DNA from 2 places in the Methylobacterium sp. Leaf89 genome. Region 2 is predicted to be linked to the other one. Evidence: predicted binding sites of a transcription regulator. Region 2 holds the regulator's gene; the other holds the start of a gene.
What was found. Region 2 encodes LexA, which represses DNA repair genes until DNA is damaged. Its sites were predicted from a motif close to TGTTCNNNNTGTGTTCNG; they were not measured.
Positions count from the first base shown of each region.

Region 1: the regulator LexA is predicted to act here: its motif matches at 6,162-6,179, upstream of ruvC (crossover junction endodeoxyribonuclease RuvC).

Region 1 covers NZ_LMML01000028.1:586,610-594,204, reverse strand. The annotation lists gene ASF18_RS14010 (EAL domain-containing protein) at 1-216, shown strand, start outside; gene ruvB (Holliday junction branch migration DNA helicase RuvB) at 301-1,302, opposite strand; gene ASF18_RS14000 (Uma2 family endonuclease) at 1,579-2,133, shown strand; gene bfr (bacterioferritin) at 2,174-2,671, opposite strand; gene ASF18_RS13990 ((2Fe-2S)-binding protein) at 2,734-3,003, opposite strand; gene ruvA (Holliday junction branch migration protein RuvA) at 3,263-3,880, opposite strand; gene ASF18_RS13980 (YceI family protein) at 4,053-4,700, shown strand; gene ASF18_RS13975 (hypothetical protein) at 4,684-5,454, opposite strand; gene ruvC (crossover junction endodeoxyribonuclease RuvC) at 5,537-6,103, opposite strand; gene ASF18_RS13965 (hypothetical protein) at 6,449-6,643, shown strand; partial or broken gene ASF18_RS13960 (chemotaxis protein) at 6,693-7,595, shown strand, end outside.
Region 2 covers NZ_LMML01000032.1:22,375-29,969, forward strand. The annotation lists gene ASF18_RS22390 (FkbM family methyltransferase) at 1-780, shown strand, start outside; gene sfsA (DNA/RNA nuclease SfsA) at 813-1,520, opposite strand; gene ASF18_RS22400 (DUF937 domain-containing protein) at 1,684-2,469, shown strand; gene lexA (transcriptional repressor LexA) at 2,815-3,567, shown strand; gene ASF18_RS22410 (ComEC/Rec2 family competence protein) at 3,561-5,819, opposite strand; gene gltX (glutamate--tRNA ligase) at 6,014-7,435, shown strand.

The DNA of each region.
Region 1 (7,595 bases), on a different contig from region 2:
AAGGCCTGCAACATGGGCGTCGTCGCCGAGGGCGTCGAGACGGCCGAGCAGGCCGCCCTCCTCGAGGCGGAAGGCTGCGACGCGCTGCAGGGCTTCCTCTTCAGTCGGGCCCGGCCGGCGCCCGACCTCACGGACATCCTGACCCGCCGGACCTTCGCCCCGCCGGATCGCGCGGACGCGCGGTCCGACCGGACGCACCAGCGCGACGCGGCCTGATACGGGGTCCGCTCGAGCGAAGCCCAAATCCGCCATCCCGTAGGGATCGGAAGGATTTGGTACGATCCCTCGGCCGCACGCCGTTCAGGCGTCCGGATCGCCGGCGTTGAACAGGCCGAACTGCCCGCTCGGTTCGCGCCGGGGCTCGGGAAAGCCCATGTGGCGGAAGGCGTGGGGCGTGAGCATGCGCCCGCGCGGGGTGCGCTGGACGAACCCCTTCTGGATCAGGAACGGCTCGATGATGTCCTCGATCGCGTCGCGGGGCTCCGACAGCGCGGCCGCGATGGTCTCGATCCCGACCGGCCCGCCGTTGAAGGAGCTCGCGATCATCGTCAGGTACTTGCGGTCCATCACGTCGAGGCCCGCCGGATCGACGTCGAGGAGTTGCAGCGCCCGGTCGGCGATGGCGCGGGTCACCGTGGGCGCATCGGCCACGATGGCGAAGTCGCGCACCCGGCGCAGCAGCCGCCCGGCGATGCGGGGCGTCCCCCGGGCGCGCTTGGCGATCTCGTTGGCGCCCTCCGGCGACATGCCGAGGCCGAGCACCCGGGCGCCCCGGCTGACGATCAGCTCGAGCTCGTCGACGTCATAGAATTCCAGCCGGATCGGAATGCCGAACCGGTCGCGCAGGGGCGTGGTCAGCAGGCCGGCGCGGGTGGTGGCCCCGACCAGGGTGAACTTGGGCAGCTCGATCTTCACCGAGCGGGCGGCCGGCCCCTCGCCGATGATGAGGTCGAGCTGGTAATCCTCCATCGCCGGATAGAGGATCTCCTCCACCGCCGGATTGAGGCGGTGGATCTCGTCGATGAAGAGCACGTCGCGCTCTTCCAGGTTCGTCAGCTGGGCGGCGAGGTCGCCCGCCTTGGCGATGACCGGGCCGGAGGTGGAGCGGAAGTTCACCCCGAGTTCGCGGGCAACGATCTGCGCCAGCGTCGTCTTGCCGAGGCCGGGCGGCCCGACGAACAGCACGTGGTCCAGGGCCGAACCGGTCTTCTTGGCCGACTCGATGAAGATGCTCATGTTGGCGCGCGCCGCCCGCTGTCCGATGAATTCGGACAGGCTCAAGGGCCGGATCGACTGCTCCAGGTCGTCCTCGCGCCGCTCGGGCGTGAGGAGCGATTCGGGAAGCGGATGGAGGGTCGGCGATTTGGGCGCCGATGCCTTCGAGGTGGGTCTCGCAGGTTTGCTCACACGGATTCTCGGTGGGGGCCGGGGCCAGCGTCCATCATCTGTTCTCCTGGCGGATGTCGCATAACGGCGCCGTTCGCGCTACATTCCCGTCGCGGCGCAGGGCGTGTGGGGCGCTGGTTCGTCGCAGGCGGAGAGCTTCCCGTGGGCGGTGCGTCGCAGGAATTCGAACGGATGGCCCTCGACGACTTCGAGGAGTTGCTGGCCGATAAGCCCCGTAACGAGCGCTGGGAGCTGATCGGGGGACGCGTGGTCCGGATGATGGTCGGCGCGCGCTGGGAGCATGCGCGGATCGTCCAGAACATCGCCCTGGGCCTGGAAGTCGGTTTTCGCGCGAAGGGATCGTCCTGCCAGACCTTCACCGAAACATTCTACATGAAGAGCAAAACCCTGGAGGCCGCGATGCTTCCGGATGTGCTCGTCGTCTGCGGCGACATCGAACCAGGCGCAACGTCTGTTGAGAATCCCACGGTCCTGGTCGAGGTGCTCTCGCCTGGGACCGAGGCCCGGGATCGCTTCGAGAAGTGGGCCGTCTATCAGCAGCTCGCCTCACTTCAGCACTATGTGCTGGTGGCGCGGGACCGGCCGCATCTCGAGGTCTTCGACCGCATCGAAGGACGCTGGAGCGGGTATCGGGTGATCGATGGCCTCGATGAGGTCCTCGATCTTTCGACGATCCAGGCGGTGCTGCCCCTGCGCGATATCTACTTTCGCGTCCTATCCGTTTGAGCGCCGGGCCTCGAAGCCCGGCGCCCCATCATTCCTACCTTTATTCGGCTTCGGGAGCGATCGGCTCCAGGCCGCCGATGTGCTTCTGGGCGTAGAGCGGCAGGCCGATCTGGCCGATCAGCTCCAGCTGCGTCTCGAGGAAGTCGATATGGCCCTCCTCGTCCTCGGCCAGATCCTCGAACAGGCGCTTCGACACCCGGTCGTTGATCGAATCACAGTACTTGGCCGCCTCGAGGTACAGCGCGCGCGCCTCGTTCTCAGCGGCGAGATCGCACTCGATGATCTCCTGGACATTCTGACCGATCCGCAGGGGATCGAGTTCCTGCAGGTTCGGGAAGCCGTCGAGGAACAGGATCCGGTCGACGAACCGATCCGCGTGGTTCATCTCCTCGATGGATTCCTTGCGCCAGAACTTGGCGAGCTCGATGTAACCCCAGTCGTTGAGCATGCGGAAATGGAGCCAGTACTGGCTGACCGCCGTGAGCTCGCTGCGCAGTCCCCGATTGAGGTACTCGACGACCTTCGCATCACCCTTCATCCGCCCAATCTCCCTTGAGGCACGTTCAGCCGGAGGGGAGCTTCAGCACCCGGAATGGGCGCTCAGGCGGCGATCCCCTCCTCCGCAGCCTGGACCTTGACCAAACTACAGGAGCTCGCGCAAGTCGCCGTGCACGCATGCGCGGCCTCATCGCGGGCATTTTCGAGGGCGTTCTGCAGGATGCCGCGGATGGTCCGGGCGCAGCGCCCGCATTTCGGGCTGCACCCGAGGCAGGCCTGGACCTGGGCCGGCGTGCGCGGACAATCCGGGCCGCGATGCAGGCAGGCGCGCACCGCGCGATCGGACAGGACGTTGCAGGAACAGACGATCATGCGGGACCGTGACTCGTGCGTGGCTCGCGTGTCGGGTAGAGGCCGCCGGGTGGGGGTTTCACCCGGCCACTTCGTCGAATCTGAGGCGGTGCTGACGCCAGAGCGCAAAAGCTGAGCCCGTGCATCGGATTGGCGCGTAGATTAGAACAATTGAAAACTGCTTTACTTTCAGCAGGTTAGCTGTCTCCTTCCAAACTGGCAACGGGAATGGCGAGCGTCAAGGGCACAATTCCGTCGCGCCCCAACGATCGACGGGCCGTCACCGGGCGAGTTCGCGCAATCCCAGCCGGATGAGGGTCTTGGCCTCGGCGCCCTCGCCCGCGTTCTTGAGGGCCTCGGCGATCGCCGCGGAGGCCTGGACCGGGGCGTAGCCGAGATTGACCAGGGCCGAGATGGCGTCGGCGACGGGCTGCGGCGCCGTGCGGGCCTCGACCGCGCCGGACAGCGCGATCACCGCGGGATCGATGGGCGCGAAGGCCGGGGCCTTGTCCTTGAGTTCCGCCACGAGGCGGGCGGCGAGGCGCGGGCCGACGCCGGGGGCCCGCGCCACCGCGCCCTTGTCGCCCATGGCGATGGCCGAGGCGAGGGCCGCGGGCTCGAGCACCGAGAGCAGGCCGAGGGCGACCTTGCTGCCCACGCCCTGCACGGTCTGGAGCAGGCGGAACCACTCGCGCTCGGCATCCGAGCGGAAGCCGTAGAGCCGGATCATGTCCTCCCGGACATGGGTCTCGATGGCGAGGTCCGCCGCCTCGCCGATGCCGGGCAGGCGCTGGAGCGTCCGGGCGGAGCAGTGGACCACGTAGCCGACGCCCTGCACGTCGAGGATCACGAAATCCTCGCCATAGGAATCCACCACGCCCTTCAGCTTGCCGATCATCGCCTCGCCCATCCCTCGCGCCGCCGGATGCCCATCCGTCGGCGGATTGCCTACAGGCCGGCGCGCCCGAGCGCCATGTGCTCCGTCGCGACGGCGGCCGGCCCGCCTTGAGGCCGCGCGGCGTTCGTGAAATCAAAGGCGCCCTGCCCGACACACACGGATGACCGTCTCGATGCGCCAGACCGCGCTGCTCCTCGCCTCCGGGCTCCTGTTCACCGCCGGCGCGGCCCGGGCGGCCGAGACGCCGACACCGGCACCGGCCACGCCGGCACCGGCCGCGCCCTCCAGCGATCCGACCCAGGTGCGTCCGGGCGCCTACGTGCTCGATTCCGCCCACGGCAAGATCACCTGGTCGGTGAGCCACCTCGGTTTCTCGACCTATTACGGCCAGATCACCGACGTGACCGCGCAGGCGGTGCTCGACCCGAAGGAGCCGGCCAAATCCACCCTCACGGTCACCATCGGCACCGACAGCGTCAACGGGCTCAACGACCGGCTCAACCAGCACCTCAAGGCGCCGGACTTCTTCGACACCGCAAAGTTCCCCAAGGCCACGTTCACCGCGACCAGCATCGAGCCGACGAGCCCCGCCACCGCGCGGGTCAACGGCGACCTGACGCTCAAGGGGGTGACGCGGCCGGTGGCCTTCGACGCCACCTTCAACCAGGCCGGGATCAACCCGGTGAACCAGGCCTACACGGTCGGCTTCGACGGACGGGCGGTGATCAAGCGCTCGGATTTCGGCATCAACGCCTTCCTGCCGCTCCTCGGCGACGAGGTGTCCCTGCGGCTCGAGGGCGAGTTCAAGGCCGTGGAGTGAGGCCGCGCCCCGACGGCCCCAGGCGCCGGTAGATCGCGGCGAGGAGGGCCGTCACCAGGACGAGCAGCGCCATGTCGATCAGGCTGGAGGCGAGGATCCGGACGGCCAGGACGACGGGGGGTAGGTCGGCCCCGGAGCGCTCGGGCGCGTGCAGCATCCGGTCCACGAGGCCGAGCGGCAGGATCGTGGCCACGAGGATCACGCCGATCCGGGCGGCCGATCCGCGGGTCATCGCGAGCACGCCGCGCAGGGTCGCCTCGGGGGCGCCGACCGCCAGGGCCGGCGCGAGCAGGCTGGTCCAGATCTGCAGGAGCAGGAGGGCGATCCAGGCGAGCAGGCCGACGATCAGCGGACCCGGACCGAGCCGCTCCGGCGAGAGGCCCCGGTCCAGCACCCCGCTGACCAGAAGCCAGAACAGCTCGAGGGCGAGGAAGTCCTGGAACGGCCCCGCCCGGCCCGCCACGACCGCCCGCACGGAGCCGTCGGCCCCGAGGAGGAGCCGGAACATCGCCATCCAGTAGGGGGCGAGCAGGATCGTGCAGAGGCCGTCGACCAGGAAGAGGTCGTCCTGGAAGCGCGCGGGCCGCGTCGGGTCGCCCATCAGCGTGTGGGCCGCCTCCTTGGCCAGGACGACGAGGAACGCCGCGGTGGTCGCCGAGCCGAGGGCGCGGATCGCCGGAAGCGCGGACCGCACGCCCTCCCGCAGCGTCTCGCCGACCGGCAGCGCCGGCCGCGTCGTTCCCTGGTGGGCCATTCCGTTCGATCTCCGCCCCGCGCGCGCGTCGCGCACAGAGGCACTGCACAAGCGCCCGGGCGGAGTCCAGGGCGCGGCGCGGTCAGGTGCGCGCCAGGGCCGCCGCGATGCGGGCCGCCGCCAGGCTGCTCGTCCCGGCCACGGGGGCGTGCTGGCGCTTGAGGGCATGGGCGCCCCGGTGGCTGTTGTGGGTGATGGCGATGGCGAGCGCATCCGCCGCGTCGGCCACCCTGAACTCGGCCTTCGGCAGCAGGAACTTCACCATGGCCTGGATCTGGACCTTGTCGGCATGTCCCGAGCCCGCGACCGTCTTCTTGATCAGGTTGGCGGAATACTCGAACACCGGCATGCCGGCGAGCGCCGGGACCAGCAGCGCCACCGCGCGGGCATGGCCGAGCTTCAGCGTCGCCTGCGCGTCCTTGTTGACGAAGGTCTCCTCGACCGAGACCTCGTCCGGCTGGAAGGCCCCGACGATGCGGGTGATGCCCTCGTAGAGCTCGCGCAGGCGCAGGGCGAGCGGCAAGTCCCCGTCCGAGGTGACGACGCCGCAATCCACGTAGGCGAGCTTGGTCCCCGTGGCCGTGACGACGCCCCAGCCGGTGCGCCGCAGGCCCGGATCGATGCCGAGGATGCGAACGGGAACGGTCATGCGGACTGGGTCATGGCTGGCGCGGCTCCGGGCGCGAAGATCGCGCCGTCCGAGCGTTAGGGACATACCGTGAACGGAGCGTTATGCCAATCCGCGCCGCGGCGATGGCGACCGCGGTGGCGCGACGGACCGAACAAACCCGTCGCAAGGAAATCCGGACTTCTCGTCGGACCAAACGGACGCGATGCGTCCGCGCGGGGCGGTCGTTACGAAGGACGCGGATCGATCGGACGAGACAGGCAGACCGGCGCGGGGACCTCCCCGATCCCAGACGGCCCTGTAACCGCTCCTTAGACTGTTCGCCCCTATTCTCACAGGACACCATTCAGGCGGACGGGTTTCCTCGTGATCGACGCCCAGGCCCATCGCCCGAACCGGCTCCGCGGACCCGTGGCGATCCTCGCGACCCCGATCCTGCCGGCCGGCCTGGCGGCGCGCGCCGGATCCTCCGACCGCGTCTCCCGGCTCGACGCGTCCGGAGCCCGGCTCGTCCCCGACGCCCGGTTCGCGACGGGCTGCACGCCCGCCTCGCGAACCTGATCGCTCCGACCCGAAGACCCCGACGCTCCCCTCTGGATCCGACCCGGCGATGACGACCCTCGACACCCTTCGGCAGCGTTTCGGCCGCTTCCTCATCGGCCTCCTCTGGCTGCACCTGCCGATCGTCGTGCTCGCGGCCTGGATCGCCGGCAATCCGATGCTGGTGCCGGTGTCGGTTGCCGGCGCCCTCGCCGGCCTCAGCACGCTGATGTGGCGGCGCTCCGCCATCGGCCCGGCGACCCGGCTGGTGAGCAGCCTGTCCCTGATCGGCATGGCCGCGATCCTGCTCTCGGCCTTCGCCGGGCATCCGTGGCAGGTCGACCTGCACATGTATTTCTTCGCCGGCCTGGCGGTGAGCGTCGCCTGGTGCGACTGGACCATCCTGGTGGCCTGCGCCGCCGCCGTCGCCGGGCACCACCTCACCCTGAACCTCGCGATGCCGGCCCTGATCTTCTCCGGCGCCGCCCAGCGCTTTGACCTCGCCCGCGTGATGCTGCACGCGGTCATCCTGATCCTCGAAACGGGCGTGCTGGCCTGGGTCGCCCGCACCCTCGCGACGGCCTTCGCGGCGCAGGCGGCCTCCGAGGGCGCCATCCGCGCCCAGATGGAGCGCATGCAGGCTCTGGAATCGGAGACCGCGCTGGCGCGGGCGGGCGCCGATGCGCAGCGCAGGGCCGCCCTGCGGCAGACCGCCCGGTCCTTCGAGTCGACGGTGAGCGGCATCCTGAGCCGGGTCACGCAGGCGGCGGGGGCGCTGCAGGGCAGCGCGCAGACCATGACGGGAACGGCAGAGGGCACGGCGGGGCGCGCCGGGTCCGTGGTCGGCGCCGCCGAGATGGCCGCGCAGAATGTCGGTCGGGTGGCCGGTGCGGCCGAGGAACTCGGCGCCACCGTCGCGGAGATCGGCCGGCAGGTCGCGGATTCGGCCCGGATGGCCCAGGGGGCGGTGGGG
Region 2 (7,595 bases):
CGCATCGCTCGGCAGACGGGCCGGATCTCCTACGCGAGCTGGGCCGGGCGACGCCTCGCCCTGTTCCTGCGCCGCGTGGCGATCGGGCTGCTGCGCGGCGCCCCTCTGGACGTCGAACGCTACGGCGCCCGCATGCGGCTCTACCCCTACAACAACAACTGCGAGAAGAAGGTGCTCTTCACGCCGCAGTTCTTCGATCCGGAGGAGCGCGCACTTCTCCGGGCGAAGCTTCAGCCCGGCTGCACCTTCCTGGATATCGGCGCGAATATCGGTGCCTACGCGCTGTTCGTGGCGGCCTTCGCGGGGCCGCGCGCCCGGATCCTGGCCGTCGAGCCGCAGCCGGACGTATTCGACCGCCTGACCTACAACATCGCTCAGAATCCGTTTGGAACGGTCAAGGCGGTGGCCTGCGCGGTCGCCGACAAGGCGGGGGAACTCACCCTGTTCGTGGATCCCCGCAACCGGGGGGAATCGAGCCTGAAGATCGTCGGGACGAACGAGGGCGCGCAGATTCGTGTGCCGGCCGTGCCCCTGCTCGATCTCGCCCTCGGCGAGGGCATCGCGCGCATCGACGCGATGAAGCTCGACGTCGAGGGCGCCGAGGACCTGATCCTCGAACCCTTCCTGCGGGCCGCCCCCGCGAGCCTCCACCCGCGGCTGCTCATCGTCGAGAACGGCACCGACCAGTGGCAGATCGACCTGCCCGCCTTGCTCGAGCAGCACGGCTATCGCCGGATCGCTCGCACCCGCCTCAACCTGATCTTCGAGCGGGCCGACTGACGGGCCCGCGCGGTTCTTCTGGGACGCGCGCCCTACAGCACCGGGATGGCGTCGGCCACGGCGATGCCGACCGGGTCGATGCGGCAGCGATGGGCGTGGACGGCGACGCCGGCCGCCCGAGCGGCCTGAAGCGCCCGGTCGAAGGCAGGATCGAGGTCCCGCGCGGCATCGAAGCGATCCGCCCACATCTGCACCACGATGATGACCATGGCACGGCCCCCGGCCTCGATGACGGCCGCGAGGTCCGTCATGTGGCGGGCGCTGCGGGCGGCGACGCAATCGGGAAATTCCGCGAGGCCGGGGCTGCGCATCAGGTGACAGTTCTTCACCTCGACATGGCAGGGCGGCATCCCCTCCCCGGTGGCGAGGAAGTCGACCCGGCTGGCACGGGCGTAGCGGACTTCGGGGCGCAGGCCCGTGTAGCCGGCGAGGCAGGGCAGGCCGCTGGCGGCGAAGGCCTCCGCCACCAGGGCGTTCGGCCGCATCGTGTTGATGCCGACCCATTGCCGGCCGCCGGGCAGATCCGCCTCCACCAGTTCCCAGGAAAAGGGGAGCTTGCGCGTCGGGCTCCGGACGTCGGACAACAGGGCCCGCGCGCCCGGCACCGCAAGTCCCAGCATCGCCCCCGGGTTGGGGCAATGGGCCGTGATCACGGACCCGTCGGCAAGCTGCAGGTCGGCGAGAAAGCGCTTGTAGCGACGCACCAGGCGCGCCTCGATCAGGGGCGAAGGGAAGCGCATCGCGGGTCCGGGGCAAGAAACGGGTTGATACGGGCCCCCGTCGACGGGGAATCGGGCCGTCGTGAGGCGCCCGGGCTGGTCAGTACCGACCGGATGCGACAGAATTCGCGCGGCGCGCCCGGGTCGATGACCGGGAAAGCCGCAGTTCGTCCGCGAGGCCGCCATGTTCAATCTGTTCGACATCCTTCAGGCGCAGGCGGGCCCCAACGCGCAGGGTTTCGGACGGCAGTTCGGTTTGTCGCCGGAGCAGAGCCTGCGCGCGATGGAAGCCCTGCTTCCGGCCCTCACGATGGGGCTGCAGCGGAACGTCGCCCAGGATCCGACCGGCTTCGCCCACCTCTTCAATCTCGTCGGCCCCGCCGCGCCGAAGGCGTCGAGCGCGACGCCGCAGATGGACATGCTGGTCCAGCAACTCTTCGGCTCGCCCCATCTGAGTCAGGCCGTTCTGCAGCAGGCCGCTGCCGTCAGCGGCGTGGCGATGCCGGCCTTGAAGCAGATGCTGCCGATCATGGCCGGCATGGTGGTGGCGGGGATCGTCCACGTCATGATCAACCAGCCGCCTGCCGCGGCGCCGGCCCCGCGCGCCGAGGCGAACCCCTTCGGCTTCCCGCCCAATGCCTGGTCGGAGATGATGCAGGCGTTCCTGAACTCCGGCGCCAAGGCCCCGAAGCCCGCGACGCCCTCGCCCCAGGCGCGACCGCGTGCGGCGTCGACGTGGCTCGCGGCTTCGCCCCGGCCGGAGTCCGCCGCGCCGGACAGGTCGGCCACGGAAGCGCCCTTCGACGTGATGCAGCAGATGTTCCAGACGGGCCTGGAGGTGCAGCAGGAGAACGCCCGCGCGATGCAGCGCCTGTTCGATACCTTCTGGCAGGATCCCCGCAATCCCACCGAGACGGGCGGCAACGGTTCGGGTGACCGGCCCAAGGCAGGGCGCACCGGGCAGCGCTAGCCGAAGACCCGCCGTCGGCGACGCCGGCAGAGGATGGCACAGAACCGATCGTCGCCGGGCCATCGACCCGAGGGCGCGGCGCCCTGCCGACCGGTCCCGACGCCGGCCGTCCAACTCGTTCGTCGGATCGGGGCACCACTCGATCGCAGCGATGGCCGCAGCGGCAGGCCGGCGTGGCGCTCGGGCGACGCCCAGATCTGCCCTTCCCGAAGGGATCGAACGGATCGGGCCCGAGAGGCTTGAGATGGGAACCCTTGCAGAACACTTACGGAACGTTTAACGTGTTCGTGGTTTGTTTCTAGTGCCACCCGCCGCGATCCGTTGCGCTAACGAAGAGTGTCCCGCATGTTGACGCGTAAGCAGCTGGACCTGCTCCAGTTCATCCAGCTTCGGATGCGCGAGAGCGGCGTTCCCCCGTCGTTCGACGAGATGAAGGACGCCCTCGACCTGAAGTCGAAGTCGGGCATTCACCGCCTGATCACGGCCCTGGAGGAGCGCGGCTTCCTGCGCCGGCTGCCCAACAGGGCGCGGGCCATCGAGGTGATCCGGATGCCGGAGAGCCTCGGGGGGAATGCGGGCGCCCCGCGCGCCGCTCCGGCCTCCGAGGTTCGCCGCTTCACGCCGAGCGTGGTCGAAGGCGGCAAGGGCAAGGGCCTGCCGGCCGGCGCATCGGTGTCCCGACTGCCGACCACGCAGGCCACCGACGAGAGCGGTCGGGCCGTGACCATCCCGGTGATGGGTCGGATCGCGGCCGGTACGCCCATCTCGGCCATCCAGGAACAGAGCCATTCGGTGACGATGTCGCCGGATTTCCTGGCCGGCGGCGAGCATTACGCCCTGGAGGTGCGCGGCGATTCGATGGTCGATGCCGGGATCCTCGACGGCGACCTGGTGGTCATCCGCAAGCAGGACACCGCCAATACGGGCGACATCATCGTGGCCCTCATCGACGACGAGGAGGCGACGCTGAAGCGCCTGCGCCGGCGTGGATCGTCCATCGCCCTGGAAGCGGCGAATCCGGCCTACGAGACGCGGGTCCTCGGGCCGGATCGGGTGCAGATCCAGGGACGTCTCGTCAGTCTGGTGCGCCGCTACTGAAGGGGGTCCCCGTCCGGTTCATCGCCGGACGGATCCGACGGGTCGCGGGTGCGATCGGGGATTTCCGGTAAGACCGACGCCGGCGGTGTAGAAGATGGCAAGGACGTTCCCGGCGGGTCCAACGGCTTGCGCAAAGGCGTCGCACGCCAGGGCACGACATCCCCGGGATGCTTCGCGGAGGCGAGGGGCGGCCCATCGCGGGTGAGGCGAATCGCGGTCGCACCGTGCGATCCCAGGAAATCCCGGTCGATGACGATCGATGCGGCGCAGCCCCCGGGCGTGGATTGCCGGGTGATCAGGATGTCGGCCCTGGCGCAGTCCTCTCCGAGGGCACGCTTGTCGGTGGTCAGGGCGAGCACGCGGCCGTCGGGTGTGGTCAGGGTACAGCCCAGGCGATCGCAGCGCGCGCCCTCGAACCCCGTGACGTCCTGCACCCGTCGGTCGTCTCCATCGGCCTTGAGCCATTGCGCGAGCACGAAGGGGGGCGGCCGGCCAAGGGTGGCGAGCCGCCCGTTGCGCTGGCGGATGGCGGCGCCCGCCCCCTCCCGATCGACGTAGATGTCGTAGCGATCCGGGGCAGCCGCACAGGCGATGCCGATCGCTGCCGGAATGAGGCCGAGCCAGCGCAGCGACGAGGCCGGGAGCGTCAGGACGATCAGGGCGGCGGCCAGGAGGCCGAGGGCCCCCGTGCCGAAGGCCGGGACCACGACGACGGCGTTGCCGAAGCCCGCGATCCAGGTCGAGATGGTCAGCATCCCCCGCACCGCCAGGCCCATGGCCCACCAGACCGGCTGATCCAGCGCGAACGGATAGGCGAGGATGCCCAGAACCGCTGACGGCATCACCGCCAGGGAGACCAGCGGCAGGGTGAGCGCATTGCCCACCAGCCCGAAGGGCTGCACCGTCTGGAAGTGGTAGGTGGCGAAGGGCGCGGTGGCGATCTGGGCCACGAGCGTCGTGGCCAGGGTTCCCAGGACCGCCGCGGTCGCCAGGGCGACGATCCGGGGGAGCAGGCCGGCACCGTCGCGATGTCGCCCGCGTCCGGCGATCAGCGGCGCGCAGGCGATCAGGCCGGCCACCGCCGCGAACGACATCTGGAAGCTCGGGCCGAGGAGGCCGTCCGGCTCGCGGGCCAGGGCGATCAGGGCGGCGAGGGCTAGGTTTCGCATGCTGAGCGCCGGGCGATCGACCAGGATCGCGCCGAGCATCACGAGGGTCATGATCAGCGAGCGCTCGGCGGCGATGTCCCAGCCGGAGAAGACGCAGTAGGCCGTCACGCCCACCATGGCGACGGCAGCGGCGATCTTCTTGATCGGCCAGTGCAGCGCCGCGAACGGAACGAGGGCCAGGAGCGCCCGCACGAGCCAGAACACCACGCCGGCCGCCAGGACCATGTGAAGGCCCGAGATCGAGACGACGTGGTAGATGCCGGCGGCGCGCAGGATGTCGTTGGTCTCGGGGCTGATCAGGCCGCGCTTGCCCGTCACCAGGGCCGCCGCCACCGCCCCGGCCTGTCCGCCGTTGGCGTCGGTGATGCGGCGCGTCAGGGCGTTGCGGGCCACGTCGACGGCGGCCGCGAGGCGGATCTGCCAGTCCGCGCTCTCGGCCGGCGGTCGCAGGTCGACCTTGCCGACGAGGGAGCCCACCGCGCCGATCTCACGGAAGAAGGCATCCCGGGCGAAATCGTAGCCTCCGGGGCGGGCGGCTTCCGGCGGCGGAAGCAGGCGCGCGGTCGCGGCGATGCGGTCGCCCGGCTTCAGGGTATTCGCCTTGCGGTAGGAGACCCGCACCCGGACCGGGCGGACCTCGGCGCCGAGGGTGCCGAAGCTCTCGACGCGGAGGATCAGGCGCGCCCCCTCCTCCCGCTCGTCCAGCCCTTCGATGGTGCCCACCAGCGGACCGATCGTGGTGCGGGCGAGGATCGGCCCGTCGACCGAGCGGACCCGCGCGGCGGCCGCCGCGAAGCCCAGGAGGGCGGCGACGGCGGCGAGCACCAGGGCCAGGCCGAACGGGCGCGCCACGAGGAGGGGCGTCGTCGCGGCGAGCAAGGCGGCGGCCGCGAGCGGCGCCAGGAGCGACGGCGTCCCCTGCGTACCGAGGAAGAACGCGAGGATGCCACATCCGAACGCGACGGCGAGCCAGGCGAAGAGCCGGCGCTGCTCGATCTCGCGGGTCCATCCCGCCCGGAACCAGTCGCGGATCGGCCCGGCGCCCGGGCGACGCGCGGCGAGGTGGCGCGTGATGCGCCCCATCGCCGTCGTCGCCCGCGCCTGCGCCATCGCGAAAACCTCCGGGCGTGCGTCCGTGACCGGGAGCCGGCGATGCGCCCTGCGATCCTGGGAACAGGACGATTCCTTAACGCGTGCCCGCGCGCATGCTACACGCGCGGTTCCGGGCCGGTCGATCCGCTTCCCGCCCGAATCACGAGCCATTCAAGTCCAGATTGATGTCGTCAGCCGTCGTCACGCGTTTCGCGCCCTCGCCCACGGGCTACCTTCACATCGGCGGGGCTCGCACGGCCCTGTTCAACTGGCTCTATGCCCGCCGCTTCGGCGGCCGCATGCTGCTGCGCATCGAGGACACCGATCGCGAACGCTCGACGCAGGGCGCCATCGACGCGATCCTGGACGGCATGCGCTGGCTCGGGCTCGATTGGGACGGGGACGTCATCTACCAATACGCCCGCGCCGCCCGTCACCGCGAAGCCGCCGAGAGCCTGCTGGCCTCCGGCCACGCCTATCGCTGCTACGCGACGCCCGACGAACTGACGGCGATGCGCGAGGCGGCCCGCGCAGAGGGGCGGCCCCTGCGCTACGACGGGCGCTGGCGCGACCGCGACCCGTCCGAGGCGCCCGCCGGCGTCAAGCCGGTGATTCGCCTGCGCGCCCCGACCGACGGCGAGACCGTGGTCGAGGACGGCGTGCAGGGCCGGGTCGTCTGGCAGAACAAGGATCTCGACGACCTCGTCCTGCTGCGTTCGGACGGCAACCCGACCTACATGCTCGCCGTCGTGGTGGACGATCACGACATGGGCGTCACCCAGGTCATCCGCGGCGACGACCACCTGACCAATGCGGCGCGCCAGCGCCAGATCTCCGATGCCCTCGGCTGGGAGGCGCCCGCCATGGCGCATATCCCGCTGATCCACGGCGCGGACGGCGCCAAGCTGTCGAAGCGGCACGGGGCCCTCGGCGTCGATGCCTACCGCGACCTAGGCTACCTGCCGAGCGCCCTGCGCAACTACCTCGTGCGCCTGGGCTGGAGCCACGGTGACCAGGAGGTCTTCTCCACCGAGGAGATGATCGCCGCCTTCGACCTCAAGGCCATCGGGCGGTCGCCCGCGCGCTTCGACTTCGCCAAGCTGGAAAACCTCAACGGCCTCTACATCCGTGGCGCGGCCGATGCGGACCTCGTCGCGGCGATCGACGAGGTGCTGCCGGCGCTCGGCCCGGCACGGGGGATCGCGGTGCCCATGAGTCCGGCTCTGCGGGAGACGCTCACCGCCGCGATGCCGGGCCTGAAGGAGCGGGCCAAGACCCTCGTCGAACTCCTGGACAGCGCCTACTACCTCACCGCGGCCCGGCCCCTCGTGCCCGACGAGAAGGCCAAGGGTCTGCTCGGCGACGAGGCCCGGAATCGCCTGGCCGCCCTCCTGCCGGCCCTCGAGCGGTTGCCCGATTGGACCGCCGCCGCCACCGAGGGCGCGGTCCGGCAGTTTGCCGAGGCGAACGGCCTGAAGCTCGGCCAGATCGCGCAGCCCCTCCGGGCGGCGCTCACCGGCCGCGCCACCTCGCCGCCGGTCTTCGACGTCATGGCCGTGCTCGGCCGGGAGGAGTGTCTCGGCCGGCTCCGCGACCAGACCGGCTGACCATCGCACTGCAGCAAAATGCCGGTTCGTCCGAGTGCTCCGAGTGGAAGAATGACAAATCGGCCCGGATTTCGCTTCGACGTCGAGGTGAGCCGGGCCGTCGGTTGATGACGGTCCGCCGATCCGCTACCCCCATGCTCGTGTGAGCAAGTGCAGCATG